Regions from separate parts of the Bordetella genomosp. 6 genome, predicted to be linked through region 1. Evidence: riboswitches for the same ligand, from Rfam matches in the RefSeq annotation. Region 1 holds a riboswitch; the other holds the start of a gene.
The links. A riboswitch is a leader RNA that binds a small molecule or an ion and turns the genes downstream of it on or off. The one in region 1 is predicted to bind glycine.

Region 1 (7,027 bases):
TTGCGCAACACCACGTTGGGCGTGTGCGTGCCGTAGTACCCCTGGCCGATGTAGTTGCGGTAGATCTGGTTGCGCGCCGCAATCCGCTTCAGGTCCTGCAGCACATCGGTTTCGCTGCGCGCGGCGGGCAGCGCCAGCGGCGCACGGCTGCGGATGCGGGGCGGCACGACTTCGTCGATCAGCGCATCCAGGCTGGATGCGCCGATGGCGGCCAGCATGGTGGCCTGGTCGTCGTCGGACGGGCCGATATGGCGGGGAATGAAATCGGAATGGGTGTCAGGGGCGCGCGACATGGTGTTCTCGAAATAACGGGGAGGCGGGGCCGGCCCGCTGGCCGGCCCGGTGCGGCCTGTCAGCCGGCGACGGCCTGGTAGCCGGCCGCGTCAAGCAGCTTGTCCAGGTCGGCCGCGTTCGCCGGCTTGATCTTGAAGATCCAGGCGGTATAGGCCGATTCGTTGATCAAGCTGGGGTTGGCTTCGAGTTCGTCGTTGAACGCGACGATCTCGCCGTCGACCGGCGCATAGATGTCGGAGGCGGCCTTGACCGACTCGACCACGCCGGCGGTCTCGCCGGCCTTCAGCGCGGCGCCGACCTTGACGTCGCCGACGAAGACCAGGTCGCCCAGCTGCTCCTGGGCGTTGTCGGTGATGCCGACGACGAACACATCGCCTTCGGCTTGGACCCATTCGTGGGACTCGGTGTACTTGCGATCGGTGGGCAGGCTCATGGGAGCTCCTCTGGCAATTCGGTGGGGATGGAGAAAGTTTGCGCGCCTCCGGCGGCCGGCGGCCGCGCGGAAGCCTCGAGTTTACGAGTGTTCGACGGCTTTGCCGTTACGCACGAACGGCAATTTGCATACCAGGGCGGGCACCCACTTGCCGCGGATTTCGACCTCGACGGCGTCGCCGGGCTGCACGCCCACCGGCACGCGGGCAAAACCCACCGACACGCCCAGGGTGGGCGACATGGTGCCGCTGGTGAGCTCGCCCATGCCCTGCGCGCAGCGCACCGGCATATGGGCGCGCATCACGCCGCGCTCCTGCAGCTTCAGGCCGACGAAGGCGCGCGGCACGGCGAACTGCTCGATGGCGTCGCGCCCCACGAAGCGGCGCGCCTCGTCCTTGAGGGAAACGGTCCAGCTCAGGCCCGCCTGGTTGGGATGGACGAGTTCGTCCATGTCCTGGCCGTAGAGGTTCATGCCCGCCTCCAGGCGCAGCGTGTCGCGCGCGCCCAGGCCGCAGGGCCGCACGCCCTGCGCCAGCAGGTCGCGCCACAGCTGGACCACCGCGTCGGCGGGCAGCACGATCTCGAAGCCGTCCTCGCCGGTGTAGCCGGTGCGCGCCACCAGCGTGTCGGCCGCGACGGCCGCGGCCGAGAACGGCGCCAGCGGCTCGGACGCCGCCTGCCACGCGGGACGGGCCGCCCACACCTTGGCGCGGGCATTGGGACCTTGCACCGCCACCATGGCCAGGTCGCGGCGCGGCGTGATCGCGACATCGAAACCGTCGGCGGCGGCCACGCGCTGCATCCAGGCGATGTCCTTGTCGGCGGTGCCGGCGTTGACCACCACGCGCCACTGGTCGGGCGCGAAGTAATAGATGATGAGGTCGTCGATGATGCCGCCCTGCGGGTTCAGCATGCAGCTGTACAGGGCCTTGCCCGGCGTGGCCAGGCGGGCCACGTCGTTGGCCACCAGGCGGCGCAGGAAGGCGGTGGCGTCGGCGCCGCCGACATCGACGTTGAGCATGTGCGAGACGTCGAACATGCCCGCGTCCTGGCGCACCGCGTGGTGCTCTTCCAGTTGCGAGCCATAGGCCAGCGGCATGTCCCAGCCGCCGAAGTCGACCATACGGGCGCCGGCGGCAAGATGTTCTTCGGCCAAGGGGGTGCGTTTGAGCGGTGCGGACATGCGAGGGCTCCAGCGGCAGCATTGCCAGGATTACGGAATGCCGGCCCCGATGCGGAAAGCGCCCGGGGACCGGTCGAATTTTCCGCCCCTCTGTCCTTTTGCCTGAGAGTTACCCCGCGCGAGCGGGTTTGCACCTTCGGCGCCTGGGCTGCGCGCACACCGCGAAGGTGGCCGCGCCAGGTCTCTCCAGAGTGCTGTTTCGAGCGCGCCAGGCGCTACTCGATGCAGTCGCGGTATGGGTTACCTGAGCGATTCCGGGCGAATTGCGCCTTCGGCGGCAGCCGCGATCGGCCGCTCTCTCCCGCGACATGCGTGACAGCGCGCAAAGCATACATCGAAAGCGCCATGCCGCAAAGCGTCCGGTTCGGCGCCGATCCGCCCCTGTTTCGGCGCCTCAGCCCAGCGCGGTATCGAGCAGCATCATCAGCACGAACCCCAGCATCAGGCCGGCGGTGGCCGGCACTTCATGGCCCTTGCGGTGCGACTCGGGGATGATCTCGTGGCTGATGACGAACAGCATGGCGCCGGCGGCGAAACCCAGCCCCCACGGCAGCAGCGCGGCCGACCAGCCCACCACCGCCGCGCCCGCGATGGCGCCCAGCGGCTCGACCAGCCCGGACAGCATGCCCAGCGCCACCGAGAACGCACGGCTGTAGCCGGCGGCCAGCAAGGCCAGCGCCACCACCAGCCCCTCGGGCACGTCCTGGATGGCGATGCCGGTTGCCAGCGCCGTGCCGCGCAGGCTGTCGCCGCCGGCATAGCCCACGCCGATGGCCAGGCCCTCCGGCACGTTGTGCAGCATGATCGCGAACACGAACAGCCAGGTGCGGCGCAGGGTGCGCGAGGTGCGCCCTTCCTTGCCCTTGATGAAGTGCTCGTGCGGCAACAGCCTGTCGCTGGCCAGCAAGGCCGCCCCGCCCAGCAGGATGGCCGCCCCCACCAGGATGCCCGCCCCCCAGGGGCCATAGCCCTGGGCACCGGCCGCGGCGATGCCCGGCGCCACCAGCGAGAAGGCGCTGGCCGCCAGCATGACGCCGGCGCCGAAGCCGAACATGCAATCCTGCACGCGCTGCGACAGGGTCTGGGAGAAGATCACCGGGACCGCGCCCAGCGCGGTGGCCCCGGCGGCCACCATGCCGCCGGCCATGGCCAGGGCGACGTGCGGCCAGCGCGCGTCGAGGAGCTCCCACAACTGGTAGCAGGCCAGGCAGGCCACCAGCACCGCCAGGGTCATGGCGCTGACGCTGGTGAGCGCGGGGCGGACGCGATGGCGGCTATGGGTGTTCATGCGGCCTCCCGGCCGAGCCCGGCCAGCGCGAACTCGTAGCGGCGCGCCACTTCGGCCCAGTCCACCACCCGGTAGAACGCCTCGATGTATTCGGGGCGGCGGTTCTGGTACTGGAGGTAATACGCGTGCTCCCAGACGTCCAGGCCGAGTATCGGGGTATTGCCGTCCATGAGCGGCGAATCCTGGTTGGCGCTGCTTTCGACCCGCAGGCGGCCGGCCGGCGTGACGGTCAGCCAGGCCCAGCCGCTGCCGAAACGGCCCAGCGCGGCCTGCGTGAAGGCCGCCTGGAACGCGTCGTGCCCGCCCAGCTGGGCCTGGATGTCGGCCGCCAGCCGGCCATCCGGACGGCCGCCGCCCGACGGCGACATGATGGTCCAGAACAGGCTGTGGTTGGCATGGCCGCCGCCGTGGTTGCGCACCGCGTCATGGATGCCCGGCGGCAGCGCCGGGATCCGGCGCAGCAGTTGCTCGACCGGTTCGTCGCGGCCCAGGCCGGCGCCTTCGAGCGCGGCGTTCAGGCCGTTGACGTAGGCCTGGTGATGACGCGTATGGTGTATTTCCATCGTGCGCGCATCGATATGCGGCTCGAGCGCATCGTAGGCATACGAAAGCGCGGGCAGGACGTATGGCATGCGGTCTCCGGCATTTGCATTCGGTAAAGACAAATGATAGTCATTTCCATTTACCAAAACAATAGGCACGCGGCCCTGCCCGCATGCGCCGTGCCCGCCAGGCTAGAGCGCGTTGCCGCAGGCGTACCCCGACGCCCACGCCCACTGGAAGTTGTAGCCGCCCAGCCAGCCGGTCACGTCGACCGCCTCGCCGATGAAATACAGCCCCGGCACGCCGCGCGCCTGCATGGACTTCTGGTCCAGGCCGCGCGTGTCGACGCCGCCGCGCATCACTTCGGCTTTCTTGTAGCCGGCCGTGCCGCTGGGCACCAGGCGCCAGTCATGGATCAGCGCCGCCAGCGCCCGCAAGGTGCGGTCCGGCACGTCGGCCAGGCGTGCGCCGGCCAGGTCCGCGCCGACGGCGCGCCCGGCCGCCTCCAGCCAGGTGTCGGCCAGCCGCCGGGGCCACAGGCCGGCCAGCACGGTATGCAGTTGCTGCCGGTTGCCCGGCTTGGCGCCGATCAGCTCGGCGGCCAGGTCGCGGCCGGGCGCCAGGTCCAGCACGATGGGCTCGCCGGGCTTCCAGTAGCTCGATATCTGCAGGATGGCGGGGCCGGACAGGCCCCGGTGGGTGAACAGCAGGTCTTCCAGGAACGCCGCGCGCGCCTTGCCCTGTCCGGTCGACAGCGTGACTTCCAGGGCGACGCCCGAGAGCGCGGCGAACGGCTGCCATTGCGCCGGATCGAATGTCAGGGGCACCAGGGCCGGCCGCGGTTCGACGACCTTCAGGCCGAACTGGCGCGCCACCTTGAGCGCGTAGTCGGTCGCGCCCAGTTGCGGGATCGCCATGCCGCCGGTGGCCACCACGACCGCGCGCGCGTCGATCGCGCCGGTGCTGGTGCGCAACGTGTAGCCGCCGCCCTCGTGGCGGGCGATCTCGTCCACGCGGCACGGCATGCGCCAGGCCACCCCGCCCTGCCCGCACTCGGCGCGCAGCACCTCGATGATGGTTTCGCTGCTGTCGTCGCAGAACAATTGGCCGCGATGCTTTTCGTGCCAATGCACCCGGTGGCGGCGCAGCAGGCCGAGGAAGTCCTGCGGGGTGTAGCCGGCCAGCGCCGAGCGGCAGAAATGCGGGTTGTCGGACAGGAAGTTGGCCGGGCCGGCGCCCAGGTTGGTGAAATTGCAGCGCCCGCCGCCGGAGATGCGGATCTTCTCGGCCAGCTTGGCGGCATGATCGATCAGCACCACGCGCAGGCCGCGCTGGCCCGCCACGGCGGCGCACATCATGCCGGCGGCGCCGGCGCCGATGACGGCGACATCGAACATCGAAACGGGATACTCCGTGAAAGACAACGCCGCGCCGCCCGCCCCGGGGCGACGCGGCGCGGCGCGTTGGACTTACTGCCCGCCGGCTTCCTTCAGGCAGTCGACGTAGTAGCGCTTGGCGCCATCGGGGCCCACCTCGTCGGCCAGGCCGTGGATGTAGGTCTCGAAACCGGGGAAGCGTTCGTTGAACTCGCGCGCGAACTGCAGGTACTGCACGATGGTCCGGTTGAAGCGCTCGCCCGGGATCAGCAGCGGGATGCCCGGCGGGTACGGCGTGAGCAGCACGCCGGTCACGCGGCCTTCGAGCTGGTCGATCTCGACGCGCTCGACTTCGCGGTGCGCCATGCGGGCAAAGGCGTCCGAGGGCTTGAGCGCCGGCACCATGTCGCTGAGGTACATCTCGGTGGTCAGGCGCGCCACGTCGCGTTCGCGATAGGCCTCGTGGATCTGCTGGCACAGGTCGCGCAGGCCCATGCGCTCGTAGCGGCGGTGGTCGCGGCAGAACTCGGGCAGGATGCGCCACAGGGGCTGGTTGCGGTCGTAGTCGTCCTTGAACTGCTGCAACGCGGTCAGCAGGGTGTTCCAGCGGCCCTTGGTGATGCCGATGGTGAACAGGATGAAGAACGAATACAGGCCGGTCTTCTCGACCACCACGCCGTGCTCGGCCAGGTACTTCGATACCAGGGCGGCAGGTATGCCGCTTTCGCCGAAGCTGCCCGACATGTCCAGGCCCGGGGTGATGATGGTGGCCTTGATCGGGTCGAGCATGTTGAAGCCCGGCGCCAGGTCGCCAAAGCCGTGCCAGTGGTCGCCCGACTCCAGCACCCAGTCGTCGCGATGGCCGATGCCCTCGGGCGCGAGGCGGTTGGGGCCCCACACCTTGAACCACCAGTCGTCCTTGCCGAACTCGGAGGCGACCTTGCGCATGGCGCGGCGGAAGTCCATGGCTTCGCGGATGCTCTCCTCGACCAGGGCGGTGCCGCCCGGCGGCTCCATCATGGCGGCGGCCACGTCGCACGACGCGATGATCGCGTACTGCGGCGAGGTCGACGTATGCATCAGGTACGCCTCGTTGAAGAGGTTGCGGTCCAGCTTGCGGCTCTCGGACTCCTGCACGATGATCTGCGAGGCCTGCGAGATGCCGGCCAGCAGCTTGTGCGTGGAGTGCGTGGCGAACACCATGGCGTCCTGGCTGCGCGGCCGGTCCGGGCCGATCGCGTGCATGTCGCGGTAGTACTCGTGAAAGGCCGCGTGCGGCAGCCAGGCCTCGTCGAAATGCAGCGTGTCGACGTAGGTGCCCAGTTTTTCCTTGATCATCTCGACGTTGTAGATGACGCCGTCATAGGTGCTCTGCGTCAGCGTGAGGATGCGCGGCTTCTTGTTCAGCGCCTCGCGCGCGAACGGGTTGGCCTCGATCTTGCGGCGGATGTTCTCCGGGTCGAATTCGTCGAGCGGGATCGGGCCGATGATGCCCAGGTGGTTGCGCGTGGGGCGCAGGAACACCGGGATCGCGCCGGTCATCGTGATGGCGTGCAGGATCGACTTGTGGCAGTTGCGGTCCACCACCACCACGTCGCCCGCGGCCACGTTGGCATGCCAGACGACCTTGTTGGACGTCGAGGTGCCGTTGGTGACGAAAAAGCAGTGGTCGGCGTGGAAGATGCGCGCGGCGTTCAGCTCGGACTCGGCCACCGGGCCGGTGTGGTCCAGCAGCTGGCCCAGTTCGTCGACCGCGTTGCAGACGTCGGCGCGCAGCATGTTCTCGCCGAAGAACTGGTGGAACATCTGGCCCACCGGGCTCTTGAGGAACGCCACGCCGCCCGAATGCCCCGGGCAGTGCCAGGAATACGAGCCGTCCTGGGCATACTTGACCAGTTCGCGGAAGAACGG
Region 2 (7,027 bases), 2.0 Mb from region 1:
CGCGGTGCGGCGCGCCGGCGTCGACGCAGCCGAAGTCGATGACGTCATCATGGGTTGCGGCCGGCCCGAGGGCACGGCGGGCGAGAATATCGCGCGCCAGGTCGCCTTGCGCGCCGGCCTGCCCGTGGAGGTGCCGGGCGTCACCGTCAACCGGCTTTGCTCGTCCGGATTGCAGGCCATCGCCATGGGAGCGCAGTCCATCCTGTGCGGCAGCGCGGATATGGTGGTGGCTGGCGGACTGGACTCGATTTCGTGTGTGCAGAACGAGCACATGAATCACCATATGGAGCAGGATCCGTGGCTGGCGCATCGCATGCCGGGCATCTTCCTGCCCATGATAGATACGGCCGAAGTGGTTGCCAGGCGCTACGGTATTTCGCGCCAGCGCCAGGACGACTACGCGGCCGCCAGCCAGCAGCGTGCCGCGGCGGCGCGCGCGGCGGGCCGCTTGCGCGAGGAGATTGCGCCCATGCGCGTGCGCCGTCTGGCGGTCGATCCGCCCGGCGAAATCGAAGTCCTGCTGGAGGAGGACGAGGGCATTCGTCCGGAAACGACGGCCGCGAGGCTGGCCACGCTCAAGAGCGTGCGGGAGGGCGGCTGCGTCACGGCCGGCAATGCCAGCCAGCTTTCGGACGGGGCCTCGGCCTGCGTGCTGATGCGCGCCGACGCGGCGCGAGCGCGCGGCCTGCGGCCGCTGGGAGGTTTTCGCGGCTTCACGGTGGCGGGTTGCCGTCCCGACGAAATGGGTATAGGTCCGGTGCACGCCGTGCCCAGGCTGCTGGTGCGCGCCGGGCTGGCGATCGGCGACATCGGTCTATGGGAATTGAACGAGGCGTTCGCCGTGCAGGTAATCTATTGCCGTGACCGCCTGGGCCTGCCGGACGATCGGTTGAACGTCAATGGCGGCGCCATCGCGCTCGGCCATCCCTATGGAATGTCCGGCGCGCGGCTGGTAGGGCATGCGCTGCTGGAAGGGCGCGCCCGAGGGGTGCGCTACGTCGTGGCGACCATGTGCGTGGGCGGCGGGATGGGCGCCGCGGGATTATTCGAGGTGCTATGAACGGATTCGAATTTCGGACACACGCCCGCACGCTCGCGGGCGAGGGGGCTTCGCAACGGCTGGGCGAGGCGGTCGCGGCGCAATGGGGGCCGTGCCGTATCCTGGTGGTCACCGACGAGCAGCTGGTGCGGCTGGGCCTGGTTGCCGCCTTCGCGGCGGGTCTGCGTGGCGCCGGCCATACGGTTGATGTCTACGACGGCGTGCTGGCCGACCCGCCCGAAGCGGCCGTGGACCAGGCGATCGCGCAGGCGCGCGGAATGGACGCGCAATGCGTGATCGGCTTTGGCGGCGGCTCGTCGATGGATATCGCCAAGCTGGTGGCGGCTTTCGCCCGATCCCCGGCGGACTTTCGCGATAGCTACGGGATCGATCGCGTCACCGGCGCGCGGCTGCCGCTGGTGCAGGTGCCGACCACTGCCGGCACCGGATCGGAAGCCACCCCCATTGCCATCGTGACCCGCGCGGACAGCTCCAAGGCGGGCATCGTGTCTGCCGTCCTGTATTGCGACATCGCCGTGCTGGATGCGGAGCTGACCCGCGGCCTGCCGGCGAGCGTGACCGCCGCCACCGGCATCGACGCCATCGTGCACGCCGTCGAAGCCTATACCAGCAGGTTGCGCAAGAACCCGATCTCCGATGGCCTGGCCCGCGAGGCGTTGCGCCTGCTGTGCCGTTCCATCGGCCCCGCATGCCGCGACGGCGCCGACATGGCGGCCCGCCACGACATGCTGCTGGGCGCGATGCTGGCGGGGCAGGCGTTTGCCAATGCGCCGGTGGCGGCCGTCCATGCGCTGGCGTATCCGCTGGGCGGCGCGTTCCACGTGCCGCACGGCCTGTCCAATGCCTTGATGTTCGGGGCGGTGCTGCGCTTCAACCTGCCGCGGGCTTGCGCCGCCTATGCCCAGCTTGCGCAGATCGTCTGCCCGGAAGTCGGCGGCACGGAGCAGGCGCGCGCCGAAGGGTTCGTGCGGGAGATGGCAGGCCTGGGTCCGCGGCTGGGGCTGCCGCGGCGCCTGGCCGAAGTGGGCGTGGCCGAGCCGGACCTGCCCATGCTCGCCGAACAAGCCATGCAGCAACAGCGCTTGCTGGTCAACAACCCCAGGCAGCTTGGCTACGACGACGCCTTGCGGCTTTACCGGGAGGCGCTATGAGCGACGCCACGCAGCCGTCCCCGCGCGCGCCACGGTGGCAGCGCGCCGATTTCGGCCATTTCGAGGCCATGCCGGTGCGCTGGATGGATTGCGACATGTACGGGCACGTCAACAACGTCGTGTATTACGCGTACTTCGACACGGCGGTGAATCGCTACCTGTCGCTGGCCGGCGAACTCGATCCGCGCCAGGGCGCGGTGATCGGCCTGGTGGTGGAAACGCACTGCAATTTCCACGCGCCGGCCGTATTCCCGGAAACGCTGGAGATCGGCCTGCGCGTGGCCCACGTGGGGCGCAGCAGCGTGCGCTACGAGCTGGGCGTGTTCCGGGCCGGCGACCAGCTTTGCACCGCCCAGGGCCACTTCGTGCACGTCTACGTCGACCGCGCCAGCCGCCGTCCCGTGGCGCTGCCACCTGGCCTGCGGGCATGCCTGGGCCGGCTGGACGCGGCCGGGCGCGCCTGAGGCGCGCCCGCTATTTCCCCCCGCCCGCCGCCACCGCGTCGGCCACCAGTTGCGCCGTCGCGGCCGACAGCGTCCAGCCAAGGTGGCCATGGCCGGTGTTGTAGTACACGCCCGGCCGCTTGCCAGGGCCGACGCGCGGCAACATGCTGGGCAGCATGGGCCGCAGGCCCGCCCAGGGCACGACGCGGCTGGTCGAGACCTGCGGGAAATACCTGCGCACCCACGCGATAAGCGGTTCGATGCGGTCGGCGCGGATATCGCGATTGAAGCCATTGAATTCGGCGGTGCCGGCCACCCGGAACCGGCCCGCGCCGAGCCGGCTGGTCACGATCTTGGCGCGGTCGTCCAGCAGGCTGGTCCAGGGCGCGCCGGCCTGGCTGGCCTCGTCGTCCAGGCTGACCGTGATCGAATATCCCTTGACCGGATAGACGTTGACGCGGTCGCCCACCATGCTGGCGAACTGGCGGCTGCCCACGCCGGCGCAGATCACCACCTTGTCGAAGGGTTCGACGTCCTCGGCGGTCGTGATGGCGATGGCGCCGCCGCGATGCTCGATGCCTCTGACGGGCGTTTCGTAGCGGAACACGGCGCCGTGCCGCGCGGCGGCCCGGGCCAGGCCGGTGGTGAATTTGTGGATGTCGCCGGTGGAGTCCGACTCGGTAAAGAAGCCGCCGTGGAAATCGCCCTGCAGGGCCGGTTCGATGGCGCGCATTTCCTCGGGCGATACGGGCCGCCGCTCCAGCCCGCCGGCGCGCAGCAGCGCGTTGACGCGCAAGGCGCCGTCGTACTCCTGCTTGCTGGCATAGAAGTGCAGGATGCCGCGCCGCTCGTGATCGAAATCGATCCGTTCGCGGGCCGCGATCTCGAACAGGTGCTGGCGAGCGGCGATGGCCAGGCGCACGGTCTCTATGGTGTTGGCTTCGTAGCGGGGAATCTGGCGCAGGAACTCGCCCAGCCACGAGTACTTGTGCCAGCTGGGACGGGGATTGAGCAGCAGCGGGGCGTCGCGCCGCAGCATCCAGCGCAGGCCCTTGAAGAGCGTGGAACGGCTGTTCCAGACCTCGGCATTGCTGGCGGACAGCTGTCCGCCGTTGGCGAACGAGGTTTCCATCGCGCTATAGCGGTGGCGGTCGAATACCGTGACCTGGTGTTGGCGCAATGCGAGCGCATAGGCGGTGGTGACGCCGGTGATGCCGGCGCCGATGACGGCGATTCGAGACATGGTCGTGGTCCCAGAAGAGGTTGGCGTCTGCCGGCCATCGGAATGGCCCGGCCACAACCCCATCTGTCCATTTACCTGAGAGCTTCACCCGTGCGCCGATGCAAGCGCGCCAGGGATCCCCTTCGGTGGGCGCCGTACCGCGCGCCACTCTCCAGATGTTCCTGCAGGTCGGTCCTTTTGCCTGAGAGTTTCCGGGGTGGTTGCTCCGTCGGCGTCGTCCGCTGGACGATCTCTCCCGAACTGCACGTTGGTGGAACCGGCACAACTTACAGCGATTGCGCCGGCACGACAAGGTGCCGGCGCGCATCCAAGGGGAAACCCTGTCTCCCGGAGGCGTTCAGACGGGCTCGGCGTCCACGTCGTACGTGAACAGCCATTCGTACCGTTCGCGGACCCGCGCCTCGCTCCATTGCTGTTCGACATAGGCGGCCGCGCCGGCCGCGTGCGCCAGCTCCGGGTTGTGGAAGCGCCTGGCGTTCTCGGCCGAGCCGCGCACCACGCGCGCCGTGCGCTCGACGCGCAGGTCCTGGTAGCGCACCAGCGCCCGCGGCGCGTCGGCCCGCATGCCGTCGAGGCAGCGCGCCAGCACGTAGCCGTCCTCGATGGCCATGGCCGCGCCCGAGGCCAGCATCGGCAGCGTCGGATGGCAGGCGTCGCCCAGCAGGGTGATGCGCCCGCGGGTCCATTGCGCCAGGGGTTCGCGCAGCATCATCGCCCACTTGAAGGGCGTATCCAGCGCATGGATCAGCGTCTGCACGTCCTCGTGCCAGCCGGTGAAATCGCGCGCGCATTCCGCGATCGTGCCTTCCTGGGTCCAGGATTCCACCTGCCAGTCGTCGCGCTCCAGGATGCCGACGAAGTTCACCAGTTCGCCGCGGCGCAGCGGGTAGTGGATGACGTGGGCGCCGGGGCCTACCCAGTTGACGGCATAGGGTTCGCGCAGATGCGGCGGCAGCTTGTGCGCCGGGATGACGCCGCGCCAGGCCAGCGCGCCGGAGAAGCGCGCCTGGTCCTGGCCGTGCAGCGCGGCGCGCACGCGCGAGTGCACGCCATCCGCCCCCACCAGGATATCGCCCCGGCGCGTGCTGCCGTCGGCCAGCGTGACGCTGGCCCCGGTGTCGTCCTGCGTGACGCTTTCGACCCGGGCGCCCAGTTCGATGGCGTGCGGGTCGCGCGCCAGCACGGCGTCGGCCAGCACGCGGTGCAGGTCGGCGCGGTAGATGGTCAGGTACGGGTAGCCATAGCGCTCGACCGATTGCGCGCCCAGGTCGAACAGCGGCCAGGTCTGGCCGGTGTTCCACAGGCGGATGCGCTTGCCGGAGGCCGGGCTGGCCACCTGTTCCAGCGCCGGGCCCAGGCCGAGCTGGTACAGTACGCGGTTGGCGTTGGCGCTGAGCTGGATGCCCGCGCCCAGTTCGCGCAGCTGCGCGGCCTGCTCCAGCACGCGGACTTGGAAACCGCGCGCCTGCAGGGCCAGCGCGGCGGTCAGGCCGCCCAGGCCGGCGCCCGCGATAAGGATCCGGGGTGAGGTGGTGTCGGGCATCGTGGATTGTCCTTCTGTGTAGCGGATACGTAGGCGCGGTTACTGGGGCTTGACGCCCGCGCTGCGGACCACGCCGGTCCATTTGTCGAGGTCGGCGCGGATCGACCGGGCGAACTCCTGCGGGGTGTCGCCCACCGGCTCCAGGCCCAGCGCGCTGAGCTGCTTGATGACCTCGGGATCCTTGGCGGCGGCGGCCAGCGCGTCGGTCAGCGCCTGCACGGCCGGCGCCGGCGTGCCGGCCGGCGCCATCAGGCCGAACCAGGAATAGGCCTCGAAGGGCTTGCCGATCGTCTCCGAGACGGTCGGCACGTCGGGCAGGCCGCTGTAGCGCTGGCTGCCGGTGACGGCGTAGGCGCGCAGCTTGCCGGCGTGGATCTGCGGCGTCAGCAGCGTGACCGTGTCGAACAACAGGTCGACCTGGCCGCCCATGACGTCCGTCAGGGCCGGCGCGCCGCCCCGGTAGGGCACGTGCAGCATGCGGGCGCCGGCCTCGCTCTTGAACATTTCGGCGGTCAGGTGGCCGATGGAGCCGGTGCCGGCCGAGGCCACGCTCAGGTCATGGTCCTTGGCGTAGTCGCGCAGCTGGCCGATATCCTTGGGGCCCAGGTCGGGGCGGCTGACCAGGATCAGCGGGCCGCGCACGGCCATGCCGATCGGCGTGAAGGACTTGATCGGGTCGTACTGCAGATTGGTGTACAGGGCCGGCGCGACCACGATGCTGCTGGTGCCGCCCCACAGCAGGGTGTAGCCGTCGGGCTTGGCGCGCGTGACCACGGTGGTGCCGACGCTGCCGCCGGCGCCGGCGCGGTTCTCGACGATGACGGGCTGGCCCAGCTGGTCGGCCATGACGGCGCCGAACAGGCGCGCGCTGGTGTCGGTGGGGCCGCCCGGCGGGAAGGGCACGACCAGGGTGACGGGCTTGGAAGGGAACGTCTCGGCGGCCGCGGGAGCGGCCGGACCCAGCGCCAGGGTGGCGGTGGCGGCCAGCGCCAGCACGGCGCGCAGCGTCATGGTCAATGCGGGCGAATTCGTCATGTCTCGTCTCCAGTGTCTTTTGCGGCAATGGGGCCTCGGATGGGCCGATCCACTATTTCAACGCACCGGGTTAAATAAGTAAAAGAACAATATTGGATAAATTGACAAGCAATGCTTGTTAATATGAACGCCTGTTCTCCCCGGGCCGGCCGACCATGAACTTCTCTTTTCGCCAGATGCGCGCCTTTCTTGCGGTGGCGCGCCATGCCAGCTTCACCAAGGCGGCCGAACAGCTGCACATCTCGCAGGCCGGGCTGAGCGCTATGGTGCGCGACCTGGAAACGCAGCTGGGCAGCCGGCTGTTCGAGCGCACCACGCGCGCGGTCCGCCTGACGCCGGCGGGCCAGAGCCTGTTGCCGGTGGCGCAGCGCGCGGTGCAGGACCTGGGCGCGGCGGTGGCGCAATTGGGCGCCCTGGACGCCGACGGACGCGACCGCCTGCGCATCGGCGTGACGCCATTGATCGCCTGCAGCGTGATCCCGGATGTGCTCAAGCGCTTCCAGGCGCTGGCGCCGCGGGTGCGCGTGGAAGTGATGGACCTGGATCGCAGCC

Region 2: another riboswitch for glycine. It lies ahead of CAL11_RS10640 (D-amino acid dehydrogenase); the one in region 1 lies ahead of gcvT (glycine cleavage system aminomethyltransferase GcvT).

What each region holds. Positions count from the first base shown of each region.
Region 1 is NZ_CP021107.1:4,270,741-4,277,767, forward strand. Features, by position in the region: gene gcvP (aminomethyl-transferring glycine dehydrogenase) at 1-293, opposite strand, end outside; gene gcvH (glycine cleavage system protein GcvH) at 353-727, opposite strand; gene gcvT (glycine cleavage system aminomethyltransferase GcvT) at 809-1,909, opposite strand; glycine riboswitch at 1,990-2,109, opposite strand; glycine riboswitch at 2,131-2,223, opposite strand; gene CAL11_RS20090 (ZIP family metal transporter) at 2,304-3,197, opposite strand; gene CAL11_RS20095 (superoxide dismutase) at 3,194-3,829, opposite strand; gene CAL11_RS20100 (aminoacetone oxidase family FAD-binding enzyme) at 3,932-5,137, opposite strand; gene CAL11_RS20105 (arginine/lysine/ornithine decarboxylase) at 5,210-7,027, opposite strand, start outside.
Region 2 is NZ_CP021107.1:2,278,794-2,285,820, reverse strand. Features, by position in the region: gene CAL11_RS10655 (acetyl-CoA C-acyltransferase) at 1-1,060, shown strand, start outside; gene CAL11_RS10650 (iron-containing alcohol dehydrogenase) at 1,057-2,211, shown strand; gene CAL11_RS10645 (acyl-CoA thioesterase) at 2,208-2,675, shown strand; gene CAL11_RS10640 (D-amino acid dehydrogenase) at 2,686-3,897, opposite strand; glycine riboswitch at 4,057-4,145, opposite strand; gene CAL11_RS10635 (FAD-dependent monooxygenase) at 4,235-5,440, opposite strand; gene CAL11_RS10630 (Bug family tripartite tricarboxylate transporter substrate binding protein) at 5,480-6,475, opposite strand; gene CAL11_RS10625 (LysR family transcriptional regulator) at 6,631-7,027, shown strand, end outside.